Regions from separate parts of the Mycobacteroides chelonae genome, predicted to be linked through region 2. Evidence: riboswitches for the same ligand, from Rfam matches in the RefSeq annotation. Region 2 holds a riboswitch; the other holds the start of a gene.
The links. Region 2 has a riboswitch for cobalamin ahead of metE (5-methyltetrahydropteroyltriglutamate--homocysteine S-methyltransferase). Riboswitches for the same ligand answer to the same signal wherever they lie in the genome.
Positions count from the first base shown of each region.

Region 1 (7,273 bases), 810 kb from region 2:
GGTGATCAGGTCGCCGTCATCGACGAACAGCACATCACGATCCACCGTCGCCGTTGGATGCCGGCGCGCCAGCTCGTCGGTGTACATCCAGTGCGTGGTGCAGCGGCGGCCATCCAACAGCCCTGCCGCACCCGCGATGAAGACACCTGAGCAGACGGTGAGCACTGTGGCACCGCGATCTGCGGCGGCACGCACTGCATCCAGCGCCTCCGGCGGGTAACCCTCGGTGTAGGTACGCGCCGGCAACGCCACCAAATCGGCATCGGCGAGCCCGTCGAGTCCGCGATCGGGGATCAGTGCGGCCCCGACCGTGGTGCGCAGCGGAACCCCGGGTTCCACCCCGCACACCCGAAAGTCGAAATTGGGAACACCGTCGCTAGTGCGGTCGAGCCCGAAGACCTCACATAAGACACCGAACTCGAAAACGGCGACCCGGTCGAGGACCAGCGTCGCCACCGAACGCAACATGGCTGAATATTATCGAAGGTCGTCAATTCCGCCACTGTTGGCGTGATATTTATCAGAACACAATTATTGCCATGACCATCTTCGCCGCCATTCTCGTCCTGCTATCCCCATTTGCCCTGGCGGTCGCACTGAGCTGGGTCGCCCGCCGAAACAAGACCTTCCGAATCCACCTCGATCAGTTCCGGGTCGCCGCACCTCTGGGCGGGACCTTTGCCGACGATCGTGACCTGCAACGGCAACTGCACGAGATGGAAGTGATCCACTCCCGGCGCTAGCCGGTTACCCGGCCGCGACTGCTGCGATGAACTCGCACACCGCCGACCGATAGCGCTCTGGCGCGTCGTCGTGAATCAGATGCCCGGCCCCCTCAACCTTCACATAGGTTGATTTCCAACCTATTTCGGCCATCTTGGTCATCTGTCCGGGTGGCGCCACGGTCGCCGACGCCTCCATCAGTAGCGACGGACAACGCACCTGCCGCCACTGATCCCAGAAGTCGCGCACTCCCCATTCCGCAGCCGTAGCTATCCATTTGTCAATGGGGCCGTGCAAGCGCCAGCCGCCGGGCACCCGGTCAAATGCCTCCAGGAAATACTGTCCCGCAACGGGTCCGAACCTTTCGGTGACGTCGGCGGCTGATGTGAAGACTTCCGGCCAGGAGTACAGCCAGGGTTCCCATGGCCCCGTGGTACCGCCGACGAAATCCGGAGCCATGTCCTCCACGACCAACCCCGACACCAGCTCCGGATACTCCGCGGCCAGGCACCACGAATGCAACCCACCCATGGAGTGCCCAACGAGCAGAACCGGACCGTCCAGCTCGCGCACCGCCTTCGCGAGTGCCTCGACATAACGCTCGGTCGAAATCGGTTGGGCATCAATGACGTCTTGCCCTCGATGCCACGGGGCGTCATAGGTGTACACCCGACCCAGCTCACGCAGCCAGGGCAACTGGCGCGACCAGGTGCTCCCCCGCCCCATCAGACCGTGCACGAGCACGATCGACGGCACCCCCGCAGCTCTCGACAGACCGCCTTGGTCGAACAGGCGGTCGTGGTCCATGTCTCTCATCATTGCCCTGTCAACATAAGCCCCGCTGCCGGGTAGCCTGAACCCATGTCCGTGGTGAAGATCAACGCAATCGAGATCCCCGAGGGTGCAGGTCCGGAGCTGGAAAAGCGGTTCGCTCACCGCGCCGGAGCAGTGGAGAACCAGCCAGGATTCCTGGGCTTTCAGCTGCTGCGCCCCGTGAAGGGCGAGGACCGCTACTTCGTGGTCACCCAGTGGGAATCCGAGGAGGCCTTCCAGGCCTGGGCCACCGGTCCGGCGGTCGAAGCACATGCCGGCCAGCAGGCCAAGCCCGTGGCTAAGGGCGCCCACCTGTTGGAGTTCGAGGTTGTGCTCGACGTGACCGGGGCCGCCGCCAAGGCGTGAACGGGGGTTTGCTGCGCGCGCGCATGACGCGCGCCGTTTCAGTGTGCACGGTGGCCGTGGTGGCCTTGTCGGTGGGCAGCACAGCGGGGTGTGGCATCAAACTGCGGCAGGTGCCGCACGGTGATGTCGATACAAGCACGCCTCCGGGCCTGCGCTCGCAACAGCTCATCGACATGCTGAATTCGAACTGGCCGATCGGCAAGCAAGGCGTGGCGACATTGGCCGCCGCCAATAAGGTCGATGACTACACCGAGATCATGACCAAGCTGTGGGTGGACCGGCCGTACAAGGTGAGCTCGGTGGATCTCGCCGCGAACAGCTCCACTGTCCACCTGATCGCTCCCTACGGCGCCAATGTGGACATCGGACTGCGCACTAATGACAAGGGAGATGTCGACAGGCTGGTCCCGTACCAGCAGCCCCCGACGATCGCCGACTGGTCCGATATCGACACCGCGCTGTCGGCATCCGGCGGCCGGTACTCCTACCGGGCCTCCAAGATCGTCAACGGACAGTGCGAGCAGATCGCCGGAACCAACACCTCCGAATCCATGCCGTTGGCTTCGGTTTTCAAGCTCTACGTACTGTTGGCCACCGGTACCGCGATCAACGCGGGCACCCTCAAGTGGGATGACCAACTCACCGTCACCGATCGCGGCAAGGCGCTCGGAAGCTCGATGGACAAGCTGCCGACGGGCTCAACCGTCTCGGTGCGCACCGCCGCTCAGAAAATGATCTCGGTGAGCGACAACATGGGCACCGACATGCTGATCAACCGCCTGGGTCGCCAGGCGATCGAAAAGGCCCTCGCAGACGGCGGGCACCATGACCCGGCATCGATGACCCCTTTCCCCACCATGCACGAGCTGTTCAACATCGGCTGGGGCATACCGGATGTCCGCCAGCAATGGAAGGACGCCACCACACCCGCACAGCGTGGTCAGATGCTCGCCGAGGCGGACACCCACGACTACAAGCTGGATCCGGAGCGGACCACCACGCCCGCATCGAAATTCGGCATCGAGTGGTACGGCAACGCCGAGGACATCTGCCGCGTGCACGCGGCACTGCAGAAGGTCGCCGTAGGTGCGGCCGCCCCGGTCCGCGACATTCTGTCCGCGGAACCCGGTATCGACCTACACAGCGAGAACTGGCGCTACATCGCTGCCAAGGGTGGCAATCTGCCCGGTGACCTGACGTTCAGCTGGTACGCCGAGGATCGCCACCATCAGCCGTATGTGGTGAGCTTCCAACTCAATTGGGACCGCGCATTCGGCCCTGGCGCGGCCGGGTGGGTGATCGGCCTGGCCAAGGGCGTCTTCAAGAAGCTGGGATGAGCGCTGGCTAGCCGGTGACGGCGGCCTCGGAGTTGACGGGCTTACGCCCGATCACCGTGGCGAATCCGATACCGATCGTCGCCCACATGATGGCCTGCGTCGTGAACGAGTACAGCCGGAACAGATACAGGTCATGCGCCGGGAACCCCGGATAGACGATCTTCCCGTCCGCATCGAGCAGCGGTTGCGGCGCCTCGACAAATCCGGGCGTGACCGCGATGACGAGCCCCACCAGCACGACGAACACCGCGGCGGCCGCGAGCGTGGCCGTCCAGGTGTCCACGCGCTGGGATAGCTTTCGGCCCACCCACAGCGCGACCGCGAGTGCGATCGCCGCGACCAGAATCATCAGCACGAAGTACCCGGTGCGCTCCTTTATGGTGCCCTCGGCGCTTGCTGCCGGCGGATTGGCCGGGAACTTCAGGAACGGCACCACATACAGCACCAGGAACAGACCACCGGCGACCGCCAGAGCCTGTGCGCGCGGACTGAGATTGCCGACCCGTCCGATCGCCACCACGTACGCCACCGCGAAGAGTGCGCCCATCGCGATTCCGAATCCGATGACACCGAGCGCCAAACCCGCATTTGCCTGCGCGAAACGGCTGAACAGTTCCGCGCCCTCATGATGGGCGTGAACGCCGGCCGCCTCATCGAGCGCGGCTTGCGCCTCACCCCGGCCCTCCTCGTAGGAGATGGCCCTGTTGATGACGGGCTCGACGAAGATCCATCCGAAGATGAAGGACAGCAAGCCACCCAATGCGCCGAAGCCCAAGCCGCGCAAAATTATTGACTTTTCCATGTATTCGGTCCGCTGCTAGTGGCAGGGGAAACCGAGCAGATGGCGGGCGTCATGCACGAACTCATGAACGTGCATATCGCTACCGAAGATCGACACCGCACCCTGGTCGATGCCGATGAAGTAATAGGCGAGCAGCCCAAAGAGGGTAGTCACGCTCAACCACAGCGCAGCCTGGGGAATCGACACCGCAACCGGATGGCTGGCGGACGTTGTGTGTGCCATATTGCTCCTTTTCGGGATACCGCGTCCCGGGTCCGATCGTCGTCTTCTGGAATCGACAGGTCGGGGTCTGACTTTTACAGTGGCGCGACCGTCCTGGGATCACACCAGGTTCCCGTCCTGTCGAAGGACGAACTGAGCTTAGTCGACGCGGCTGGTCTGCGCCTTCGAGTGATAGTTTTGGCCTCGCATTGGTTTCTCCATGAGCACCAAGAAGCGCTCCTGGAGATCGCAAGAGGGAATCCGGTGTGAGTCCGGAACTGCCCCGCAGCGGTATGTGGAAACGACAGCGGCACTAGAAGCACTGGGTCAAGTACCCGGGAAGCGGCCGCCGGTAGGTGAGGCTCGTAGATGAGCCTCGAGTCCACGAGTCCGAAGACCTGCCAACGCGGCCGCACCTCCTGGTGCGGTCATTCGCCAGTGCCGAGGGCCCGCCTGGTGGGTAGTGCCTATGCGGCGTATCCGTCATGCCCGAAGTGTCGGCGACCCGACGACGCAGGAAGATCGATGCTCGCAGCACAGCACGGACGGCCGGTGTTCCTGGCAGCGGTCGGCGGTCTGGCAGCACTACTGCTGCTGTCGGTGACGGCACTCGCCTTCGGCACCGCCGACGTGCCATGGCGCGACTGTCTGCATTTCCTCTGGGCAGGCGCGACCGGCGGCTCGGTGCCGGCCACCGACGCGGCGAATTACCGCATCGTTGTCGAGTCCCGGCTGCCGCGGGTGATTCTCGCGATCCTCGTCGGTGCGGGGCTGGCGGTGGTGGGTGTGCTCGTACAGGCCATGGTCCGCAACGCACTTGCCGATCCGTACGTTCTGGGCATCTCCTCGGGCGCCTCGGTAGGCGCCACCGCGGTCGTGGTCTACGGGGTACTTGGCACCCTCGGGGTGTACGCACTCTCCCTTTCGGCCTCATTGGGGGCGCTTGCAGCAACCGCACTTGTCTACCAAATCGCCCGTACCCCACAAGGTCTGATACCTCTGCGGCTGGTGCTGGTGGGCACTGCGGTGGGGTACGGCCTGTCCGCGGTGACAACAGTGCTGGTGTTCTTGGCGCCGAACGGCGAAGCGGCGCGCAGTGTGATGTTCTGGCTGCTCGGCAGCTTGGGGGCGTCGTCATGGGACAAGGTGCCGGTGGCGCTGGCGGCGACCGTGATCGGCTTCCTATGCGTTGCGGGGCTCGCGCGCCAGCTCAACGCCCTCGCCATGGGTGACGAGGTGAGCGCGTCGCTGGGTTTACATGCCGGCCGCTTCAGGGTGTCACTGTTCGTGTTGTCCGCCGCCATGACGGGATGTTTTGTATCCATCTGCGGAGCAATCGGATTCGTGGGGCTGGTCATTCCACACGCGGCACGGCTGCTGGTCGGGGCGGACCATCGCCGGGTCCTGATCGTGGCTCCGGTGCTGGGCGCGTGCTTCCTTGTGGCCGCCGACCTCATCGCGCGGACCGCGATTCCGCCGCAAGAACTGCCCCTGGGCGCGATCACGGCCGCAGTCGGGGTGCCCGTCTTCGTCGGGTTGATGCGTCGCCGCGCGATGTCCGCGGGAGCGGTGGGCTGATGGACGTCACCTACCGGAATGTGTCGGTCGATATCGGGGGTACTCGGATCGTTTCCGGCATTGACCTCGAGGTCGGGGCCGGTGGGTTCGTCGGCATCGTCGGCCCTAACGGCAGTGGTAAGTCGACGACCCTGCGCTGCCTCTATCGCGCACTTGCTCCAGCCACCGGTGACGTCACAGTCGGTGGCGTATCGGTGCGGGCAATCAGCATGCGGGAGAACGCTCGTCAGGTGGCGGCACTCACCCAGGACATGTCCTTGGACTTCGATTTCACGTCTGCCGAAGTCATCGCCACCGGTCGGTTACCGCACGGCACGTCCCTGCGCGGCACCTCCGAACTGGACCGACGCATCTGCACGGAGGCCACCGAGACGGCGGACGTGACCGCACTCGCCCACCGCAAGTTCAGTTCCCTCTCCGGCGGGGAACGTCAGCGAGTTCTCATAGCCCGCGCTCTCGCGCAACAGCCGCACGTCCTGGTGCTGGACGAGCCGACGAATCATCTGGATGTGCGCCATCAATACTCGATACTCAGTTCGGCTCGGACACTGGGCATTACCGTCATCGCCGCACTACACGATCTCAATCTCGCGGCACAGTACTGCGACACGATCCATGTCATGTCCGAGGGACATGTGGTGCTGTCGGGATCACCCGACCAGGTCATTACCACCGAGTCCATCGGCCGCTGGTTCGGCATCGGTTGCCACGTCATCGCCCATCCACGAAGCGGCGTCCCACAGATCATCTTCGATGCTCAGCCAGAGAGGCAGGATAAGGAATGAAGGCACTCACCGGTTTGGCGCTCGCACTGTCGCTACTATCGGCCAGCTGCGCGACCATCGAGGCGCAAAGCCCCGGAACAACACGGGTTTCTGTCGAAAATTGCGGTGCACCACTGGATGTTTCGGTGCCAGTCACCCGAGCCGTCAGTAATGACACCGGGGTTACCGAACTCCTGTTCGCACTCGGCCTGCAGGACCGGATGGCTGGCTACTTCATCGACGCCGGACAGGATCGCGACGTCGAAAGCTCGCCGTGGAAGGCACAGTTCGGATCCACCACCAACCTGGGCCAGGGATTCACCCGTGAAGCCGTGCAAGCCGCGCGCCCCGACCTCGTGTTCGCCGGGTGGAGCTACGGATTCAACGAAACCTCCGGGCTCACCCCCGATTGGGTGCGTTCCATCGGGTCGGTGCCCTATCAGTTGACCGAGGCATGCCGTCAGCCCGGAACCGTGCGGCGCGGTATCAAGCCGCCCCTCGATGCCCTCTATGAGGACCTGACCAATCTCGGAGCCATTTTCGGGGTACAGGACCGTGCGGCATCACTGATCGCCAACTACCGCAAGACGATCGACGACGTGCAGTCACGTGTTCCGCACGGCCAGCCACCCGCACGCGTCTTTCTGTATGACAGCGGTGAGGCCGAACCATTCACCTCCGGCAAGAAA
Region 1 is NZ_CP050145.1:509,094-516,366, reverse strand. Features, by position in the region: gene HBA99_RS02575 (helix-turn-helix domain-containing protein) at 1-468, opposite strand, end outside; gene HBA99_RS02570 (hypothetical protein) at 540-743, shown strand; gene HBA99_RS02565 (alpha/beta fold hydrolase) at 748-1,530, opposite strand; gene mhuD (mycobilin-forming heme oxygenase MhuD) at 1,585-1,902, shown strand; gene HBA99_RS02555 (serine hydrolase) at 1,926-3,239, shown strand; gene HBA99_RS02550 (CbtA family protein) at 3,247-4,041, opposite strand; gene HBA99_RS02545 (CbtB domain-containing protein) at 4,057-4,263, opposite strand; cobalamin riboswitch at 4,436-4,662, shown strand; gene HBA99_RS02540 (FecCD family ABC transporter permease) at 4,768-5,820, shown strand; gene HBA99_RS02535 (ABC transporter ATP-binding protein) at 5,820-6,605, shown strand; gene HBA99_RS02530 (ABC transporter substrate-binding protein) at 6,602-7,273, shown strand, end outside.
Region 1: linked by a shared signal. The riboswitch ahead of HBA99_RS02540 (FecCD family ABC transporter permease) and the one ahead of metE (5-methyltetrahydropteroyltriglutamate--homocysteine S-methyltransferase) in region 2 are both predicted to bind cobalamin.

Region 2 (7,273 bases):
GGTGCGGAGTGTCCGTTCCGAGCAGCCGCGCATAGGCAGCCTTTGCGTCAGCGAGATTTGGAACGTCGAGAAGCACCGAGTCCAGTTCGGTGATCATCAGAACATTTCCTCCCTGCCGGACCGGGGTCCGTTTCGGCATACTGACGATATGCGCTTTCAGCTTCTCGACATTGTCTTCTATCTGCCGAACCCCGCCACGGGGGCATTGGCGCCCGCCGCCGACCGGCTGAACCGCGTGGTCGAGACCGCGGTCTTGGCTGAAAGCCTGGGTTTGGATTCCTTTGCAGTCGGGGAGCGGCATGCGGGAGACGTGCTGTCTTCGGCGCCCACGGTACTGCTGGGAGCGGTGGCTGCGGCGACCGAACGGATCCTGTTGTCCACCGGCGTTACGGTGCTCTCCCTCTTGGACCCGGTGCGTGCGGCGGAGGACTTCGCCACCATCGACCAGCTGAGCCGCGGCCGGCTCGAGATCGTCATCGGGAAGGGCAATGAAGACCGGCAGTACCCGTTGATGGGGCTGGATATCGCCAAGCAGTATGAGTACTTGCAAGAGAATTATGAGCTGCTACGGCGGCTACTGCGCGAGGAACACGTCGACTGGACGGGCACGCACCGGCATCCGCTGGCCGACGCGACAACCCTGCCCAGGCCGTACGACGGGCCGTTCCGGATCTGGCATGGGTCGGCGACCTCGACGTTCGCGGTTGAACTCGCCGCGAAGTGGGGCGATCCGATAGTCACCGCAAATGCTTTGCAGCCCAAGGAGAACTACAAGATTCTCATCGACAGGTATCGGGAGCTGTACGCGCAGAACGGGCACGACCCGGCCAATCTGCACGTGGGTGCGGGTTCGGGAGGGCTCTACCTGGCGGATACAACCAAACAGGCCATCGCGCAGTACCGGCCGATCTACGAGGCACGCCTGGCGCAGATGGCCAAGCTCAAGGACCACCCGAAGGCCGTTGGCAAGTTTCCTTCCTTCGAATCCATCGAGGACGCGGCGGATCGCGGCCCGGTGCTGGCCGGTTCGCCGGAACGCGTGGCCGAGAAGATCATTCAGTGGCATGAGGCCTTCGGTCACGAGTTCCAGTCGATTTCGTTGAGCCCCGAGGCCGACTTCGAGGAGCAGAAGGACACCCTGCGCCGATTCGCCGAAGAGGTGGTCCCGCTGGTGAAGTCGGAGATCACGTCGACGCTGTGGAGCGCGCAGGACGCGCAGCGGGCCAAGGGATTCACCGCAGTCTGAGGGGCATCCGTCGCGAGCAGCGCCTGTTGACCCCGGTGCAGCGGGGATGCAGGTGGGTGTGAGCACGTTCTTGCCCAAAACTAGAACATGTTCTAACGTCGAGCGAAGTGCCTGATCGGCGACTATTCACTCAAGGAGCGCGATGCCTGACTCATTTGACCCGCTGCACGGGTCGATCAACTCCGGGCACCTGCTGGTCGCCGCGCTGAAAAAGAATGCGAGCGCGCCCGCGCTGGTGCTCGGGGATGTCACGCTCACCGGCGCCCAGATGGCCGACGAGATCAGCAAGTACATCCAGGCCTTCACCGCGCTGGTGCCCGATCCGACCGATGGTCAGGGCATGCTGGCCCTCAATCGCCCCGAGGTGCTGTTGGTGATCGGCGCGGGGCAGCTGCTGGGCACACGGCGTACCGCGCTGCATCCGCTCGGGTCGCTCGACGACCATGCCTACGTGCTGGCCGACGCCAAGATCACCACACTTGTCATCGACCCCACGCCGCAGTTCGTGGAGCGTGCCGCCGCCCTGGTGGAGAAGGTGCCGACGCTGACCCGCGTGCTGACGCTCGGGCCTGTGCCCGCTGAGCTGGCTGAGGTGGGGCATGACCTGGTTGCCGCGGCCGCAGGCTTCGAGGCGAGGCCTTTGGTTCCGATCAACTTGTCGCCGGATCACATCAACGGCCTTACCTACACGGGTGGCACGACGGGCAAGCCCAAGGGCGTCATCGGAACCTCACAGTCGATTCTCACCATGACGCAGATCCAGCTGGCCGAGTGGGAGTGGCCGGATCGCCCCAAATTCCTGATGTGCACCCCGCTTTCACATGCGGGGGCGGCTTTCTTCATGCCGACCCTGATGAAGGGCGGATCGATGTTGGTGCTGCCCAAGTTCGACGCGGGCGCCGTGCTGGCGGCAATCGAGGAGCACAAGATCACCGCCACCATGCTGGTGCCGTCGATGATCTATGCGCTGCTGGATCACCCGGATTCTCAGACCCGCGACCTGTCGTCGTTGCAGACGGTCTACTACGGCGCCTCGGCCATCAACCCGGTACGGCTCGCGGAGGCGATCAAGCGATTCGGGCCGATCTTCGCGCAGTACTTCGGCCAATCCGAAGCGCCCATGGTGATCAGCTATCTGGCCAAGGGCGATCACGACACCCAGCGGCTCTCCAGCTGTGGCCGGCCCTCGGCGTTCCTGCGCACGGCGCTGCTCGACGAGAACGATCAGCCGGTGAAGCAGGGTGAGCCCGGCGAGATCTGTGTGGCCGGTCCGCTGGTGGCGGGTGGCTATTGGGGGCTGCCCGAACAGACCGCCGACACGTTCAAGAACGGCTGGCTGCGCACCGGCGATGTCGCACGCGAAGACGAGGACGGTTTCTGGTTCATCGTCGACCGGACCAAGGACATGATCGTCACCGGTGGTTTCAACGTGTTCCCACGAGAGGTGGAAGACGTTGTCGCCGAGCATCCCTCGGTGGCGCAGGTCGGCGTCATCGGGGTGCCCGATGAGAAATGGGGCGAGGCGGTGACGGCGATCGTGGTGCTGCGTGCGGATGCCGACCACAGCGGCGACGCGGTGTCCAAGATGACGTCCGAGATCCAGTCCGCGGTCAAGGACCGCAAGGGTTCGGTGCAGTCACCCAAACACGTGATCGTCGCCGACTCGTTGCCGCTGACCGCGCTGGGCAAGCTCGACAAGAAGGCCCTGCGCCAGAAATACGCCACGGTCTAACTCTCGCGGGCGAGAAGCTCCCGGGCGCTGGCCCGGACAAACTGGCGCAGCCACGGCGCGGGCTCGCCCCTGTTGGGCAGGTGACGGCGCACCGCTGCGTACGGCATGTCGATCAATGCGAACATCGTTTTGTCGATCAGTTCGGGAGTGATCGCGCCGAACCGATGCCCGGTGTACTCGCGCAACGCCGTGCGGACCCGTGAGTTGAGTGTCGTGAGCTCCGCGGCGAGGGTGTCGGGCCAGTGCGCGACCAAATCGGCCTTCTCGTACTGGAGTAGCAGCTGCGCCTCGTTGCGGTTCGCCGCCGTCCAATCGAAGGCGTGGTCAATGGTCGCCGTAAGTGCATCGTCGAGATCCGGCAGACACAGGGCCGCGAGTATCCCGTTCTGATAGCGGGCGATCGATCGCAGCCAGAGCCGGGCCATGAGCTCGTCACGGCTGGCGAATCGGTGATAGATCGAACCCGACGGTGCTCCGAGGATGCGTCTGATGGCGGAGGCGGTGGCCGCTGGTGGGCCGCCCGAGGTCACCAGGGCCAGCGCCGCGTCCAGGATGTCGTCCGCGGTGTACTGCGCTTTACGCCCCACGGCGCCGGACCATGCTCGTGCCCTGAGCAACCGCAACCAGCTTGGTTTTGCCGTCGTGACCTTCGACGGAGATTTCGCAGCGGCCCAGCGCCTTGGTGCGGCCGGCGCTGACCAGCGAGGCATCCGCGAGCAGTCGCACCCCATCGCCCGCTGGGGACACGTACTCGATGGTGTATCCGCTGGTCACAATGTCCGCACCCAAACCAAGGGCGCAGGCGTAGGTGATCGCGTTGTCGGCGAGATAGCTCAATACGCCGCCGTGGATGAACCCGTTCTGCTGCCGCAGCTCGTCACGGATATCAAGTGCGAGCCGGATTCCGGACTCATCGACCCGGCACACGGATGCGCCGAGGAGGCGACTGAAGGGCTGCGCATCGAGCACCCGCTGAGCCTGGTCCAAGGTGATCACGATATTAGAGAATAGTCGCTAATATTTGTGTTGGATAGCGCGCATATGATGAGAAACGCAGCTGGTCTGCTGGTAGTGGCACGGGTTTTATCCGAGCCGTTATCAGCATCGAGTGCCGGGCCCTCGGGTCCGGCATAAGAGGGAACCCGGTGAGAATCCGGGACTGTCCCGCAGCGGTATGCAGGAACGACAGTCGTCATATGCACTGGGTTGAGCACCAAGAAGCCTGGGAAGCGGCGGCCAGTAGGAAAACCTGAGTCCGGGTAACGCCTGTAAGTCCGAAGACCTGCCAGCTGTGCCGGGTGCGCCGCACCCGGCGGATCATCGCCTCGCGGAATGGGCGTATGGCCGAGGCGGTTTCACCGAGCAGATATCTGTCGCGGTGGTTCCGTGCTCGGTTCTTCGTCCCCGGGCGGTGGCTACCCCGCTGTTGATGAAGGACTAATTCATGACTGCTCAACCTTTGACCGCCACCACGCTCGGATCCGCGCGTATCGGCCCGCGGCGTGAACTCAAGAGGGCTACCGAGAGCTACTGGGCCGGACGTACCAGCCGTACCGAGCTCGAAACTGTCGCCGCAGGGCTTCGGCGCGACAATTGGACCGCTTTGGCGGCCGCCGGGCTCGACTCCGTACCGGTGAACACCTTCTCGTACTACGACCAGGTGCTGGACACCGCGGTGCTGCTCGGAGCCCTCCCGCCCCGTGTCGCCGGTATCGCCGATGAGCTCGATCGCTACTTCGCCGCCGCTCGCGGCAATGATGATGTGACACCGCTGGAAATGACCAAGTGGTTCGATACCAACTACCACTACCTGGTGCCGGAGATCGGGCCGGACACGAAGTTCGAACTGAACCCGGCCAAGCTGTTCGGAGAGCTGAAAGAAGCTCAGGCGCTGGGCATTCCGGCACGTCCGGTCGTCGTCGGTCCCATCACCTTCCTCGCGTTGAGTAAGTCAGTCGACGGCGCCCCCGCGCCCATCGAACGGCTCGACGAGGTGGTGTCGCTGTACGAGCAGCTGTTGGTGCAGCTCGCTGAGGCAGGCGTCGGCTGGGTGCAGATCGATGAGCCGGTGCTCGTCACCGACATCCTGCCGAATGGTCCCGAACTGGCCGAGCAGGTGTATGGCCGTCTCGGCACGGTGGCCGATCGCCCCGCGATCCTGGTCGCCACCTACTTCGGGGACCTCGGTGCCGCACTGCCGGCGCTGGCACGTACCCCCGTCGAGGCGATTGCCGTCGACCTGGTCTACGGGTCCGCATCGGGTGTGGCCTTGGTGCCAGAGCTGGCCGGAAAGACCATCGTCGCGGGCGTTGTCGACGGACGAAACATCTGGCGCACCAACCTGGAGTCCGCGCTGGGCACTCTGGGGACGCTGTTGGGATCCGCCGGTGCCGTCGCAGTGTCCACGTCCTGCTCGACATTGCATGTGCCCTACTCGCTGGAACCGGAGACCGAACTCGATGACCAGCTGCGCAGCTGGTTGGCGTTCGCCGACGAGAAGGTCAAGGAAGTTGTGGTGCTGGCGCGGGCACTGGGTGGGGCGCGCGACGCTACCGAGTTCGCGGCGTCGAATGCGGCTGTCGAATCTCGCAAGACGGATCCGCGTCTGAACAACGGCCAGATCCGTGCGCGTTTGGATTCGATTCTGGCGGCTGGTATTTCACGTGGCGATGCCGCCGAGCGTCGCCGCAGCCAGGACGAGCGCCTGCAGCTGCCCGAGCTGCCGACCACCACCATCGGGTCGTTCCCGCAGACAGTCGAGATCCGCAAGGCCCGTCAGGCCCTGACCAAGGGCGAGATCGACGAGGCCGAGTACGTGCGGCGGATGCGTGCCGAGGTTGCCGATGTTATTGCGCTACAGGAGAAGCTGGGCCTGGACGTGCTGGTCCACGGCGAGCCAGAACGCAACGACATGGTGCAGTACTTCGCTGAGCAGCTCGACGGATTCTTCGCCACCCAGAATGGCTGGGTTCAGTCGTACGGCAGCCGCTGCGTGCGCCCACCCATCCTGTACGGCGATGTCGCACGGCAGAACCCGATGACCGTCGAGTGGGCCACCTACGCCCAGTCGCTGACTCCCAAGTACGTCAAGGGCATGCTGACCGGGCCGGTAACCATCCTCGCGTGGTCGTTCGTTCGTGATGATCAGCCGTTGGCGGATACCGCTAACCAGATCGCACTGGCCATCCGGGACGAGACGGTGGATCTGCAGGACGCCGGGATTGCGATCATCCAGGTGGACGAGCCCGCATTGCGCGAGCTCCTGCCGCTGCGCTCGGCGGATAAGCCCGCATACCTGGACTGGGCGGTCGGTGCGTTCCGGCTGTCCACCTCGGGTGTGTCCGATGCGACCCAGATTCACACGCATCTGTGCTACTCGGAGTTCGGCGAGGTGATCGGTGCGATCGCCGATCTGGACGCCGATGTCACCTCCATCGAGGCGGCTCGTTCGCACATGGAGGTGCTCGACGACCTCAACGCGATCGGCTTCTCCAACAGCGTCGGTCCGGGTGTGTACGACATCCACTCGCCGCGAGTGCCCTCGACGGCCGAGATGGCGAACTCGCTGCGTGAGGCGCTGCAGGCGGTTCCGGCCCAGCGTCTCTGGGTCAATCCTGACTGTGGTCTGAAGACCCGGAAGGCTGACGAGGTGACTGCCTCACTGGCCAACCTGGTGGCGGCTGCGACCGAGGTGCGTGCGGGCGCCTAGTTCCCGACGAACGCGCGAGCAGTCCCCTTCGCGGGGGACTGCTCGCGCGTGAATTTGATTGGTGTATAAACCATTAGCGAGACTAATCGGAGGTCCTTGGTGTCCATGAATACCGTTGCGCTGGAGCTGGTGCCTCCCAATGTCGATGGCGGCCTCGAGAAGGCATCCGAAGAACTGCAGAAGCTGTCCAGGTTTTCGGCGGAGTTCGGCATCGATGGGCGCATCGACCACGTCATGATCCCGTCGATGATCGTGGAGGATGCCGATCGTCCGCTGGAGATGAAGCCGAAGCTGGATGTCGTCGACTATTGGTCGATCATCCGGTCGGAGCTACCCACCATGCGGGGACTGTGCACGCAGGTCACTTCCTTTTCGGATGAGACGTCGTTACGGAGCCGGCTGACCGGTCTCACGGAAGCCGGGATGGACGGTGTGATCTTCGTCGGCGTACCACGCACCATGAGCGACGGCGACGGTTCGGGCATTCCACCGACTGATGCGTTGTCGAAGTTCGATGACATCGTCGACAACAGGGGAGTGATCCTGATCCCCACCCGCAGTGGCGAACAGGGCCGCTTCTCCTTCA
Region 2 is NZ_CP050145.1:4,761,137-4,768,409, reverse strand. Features, by position in the region: gene HBA99_RS23410 (VOC family protein) at 1-97, opposite strand, end outside; gene HBA99_RS23405 (LLM class flavin-dependent oxidoreductase) at 149-1,246, shown strand; gene fadD8 (fatty-acid--CoA ligase FadD8) at 1,389-2,978, shown strand; gene HBA99_RS23395 (TetR/AcrR family transcriptional regulator) at 2,975-3,565, opposite strand; gene HBA99_RS23390 (PaaI family thioesterase) at 3,555-3,974, opposite strand; cobalamin riboswitch at 4,068-4,282, shown strand; gene metE (5-methyltetrahydropteroyltriglutamate--homocysteine S-methyltransferase) at 4,423-6,687, shown strand; gene HBA99_RS23380 (mycobacterial-type methylenetetrahydrofolate reductase) at 6,787-7,273, shown strand, end outside.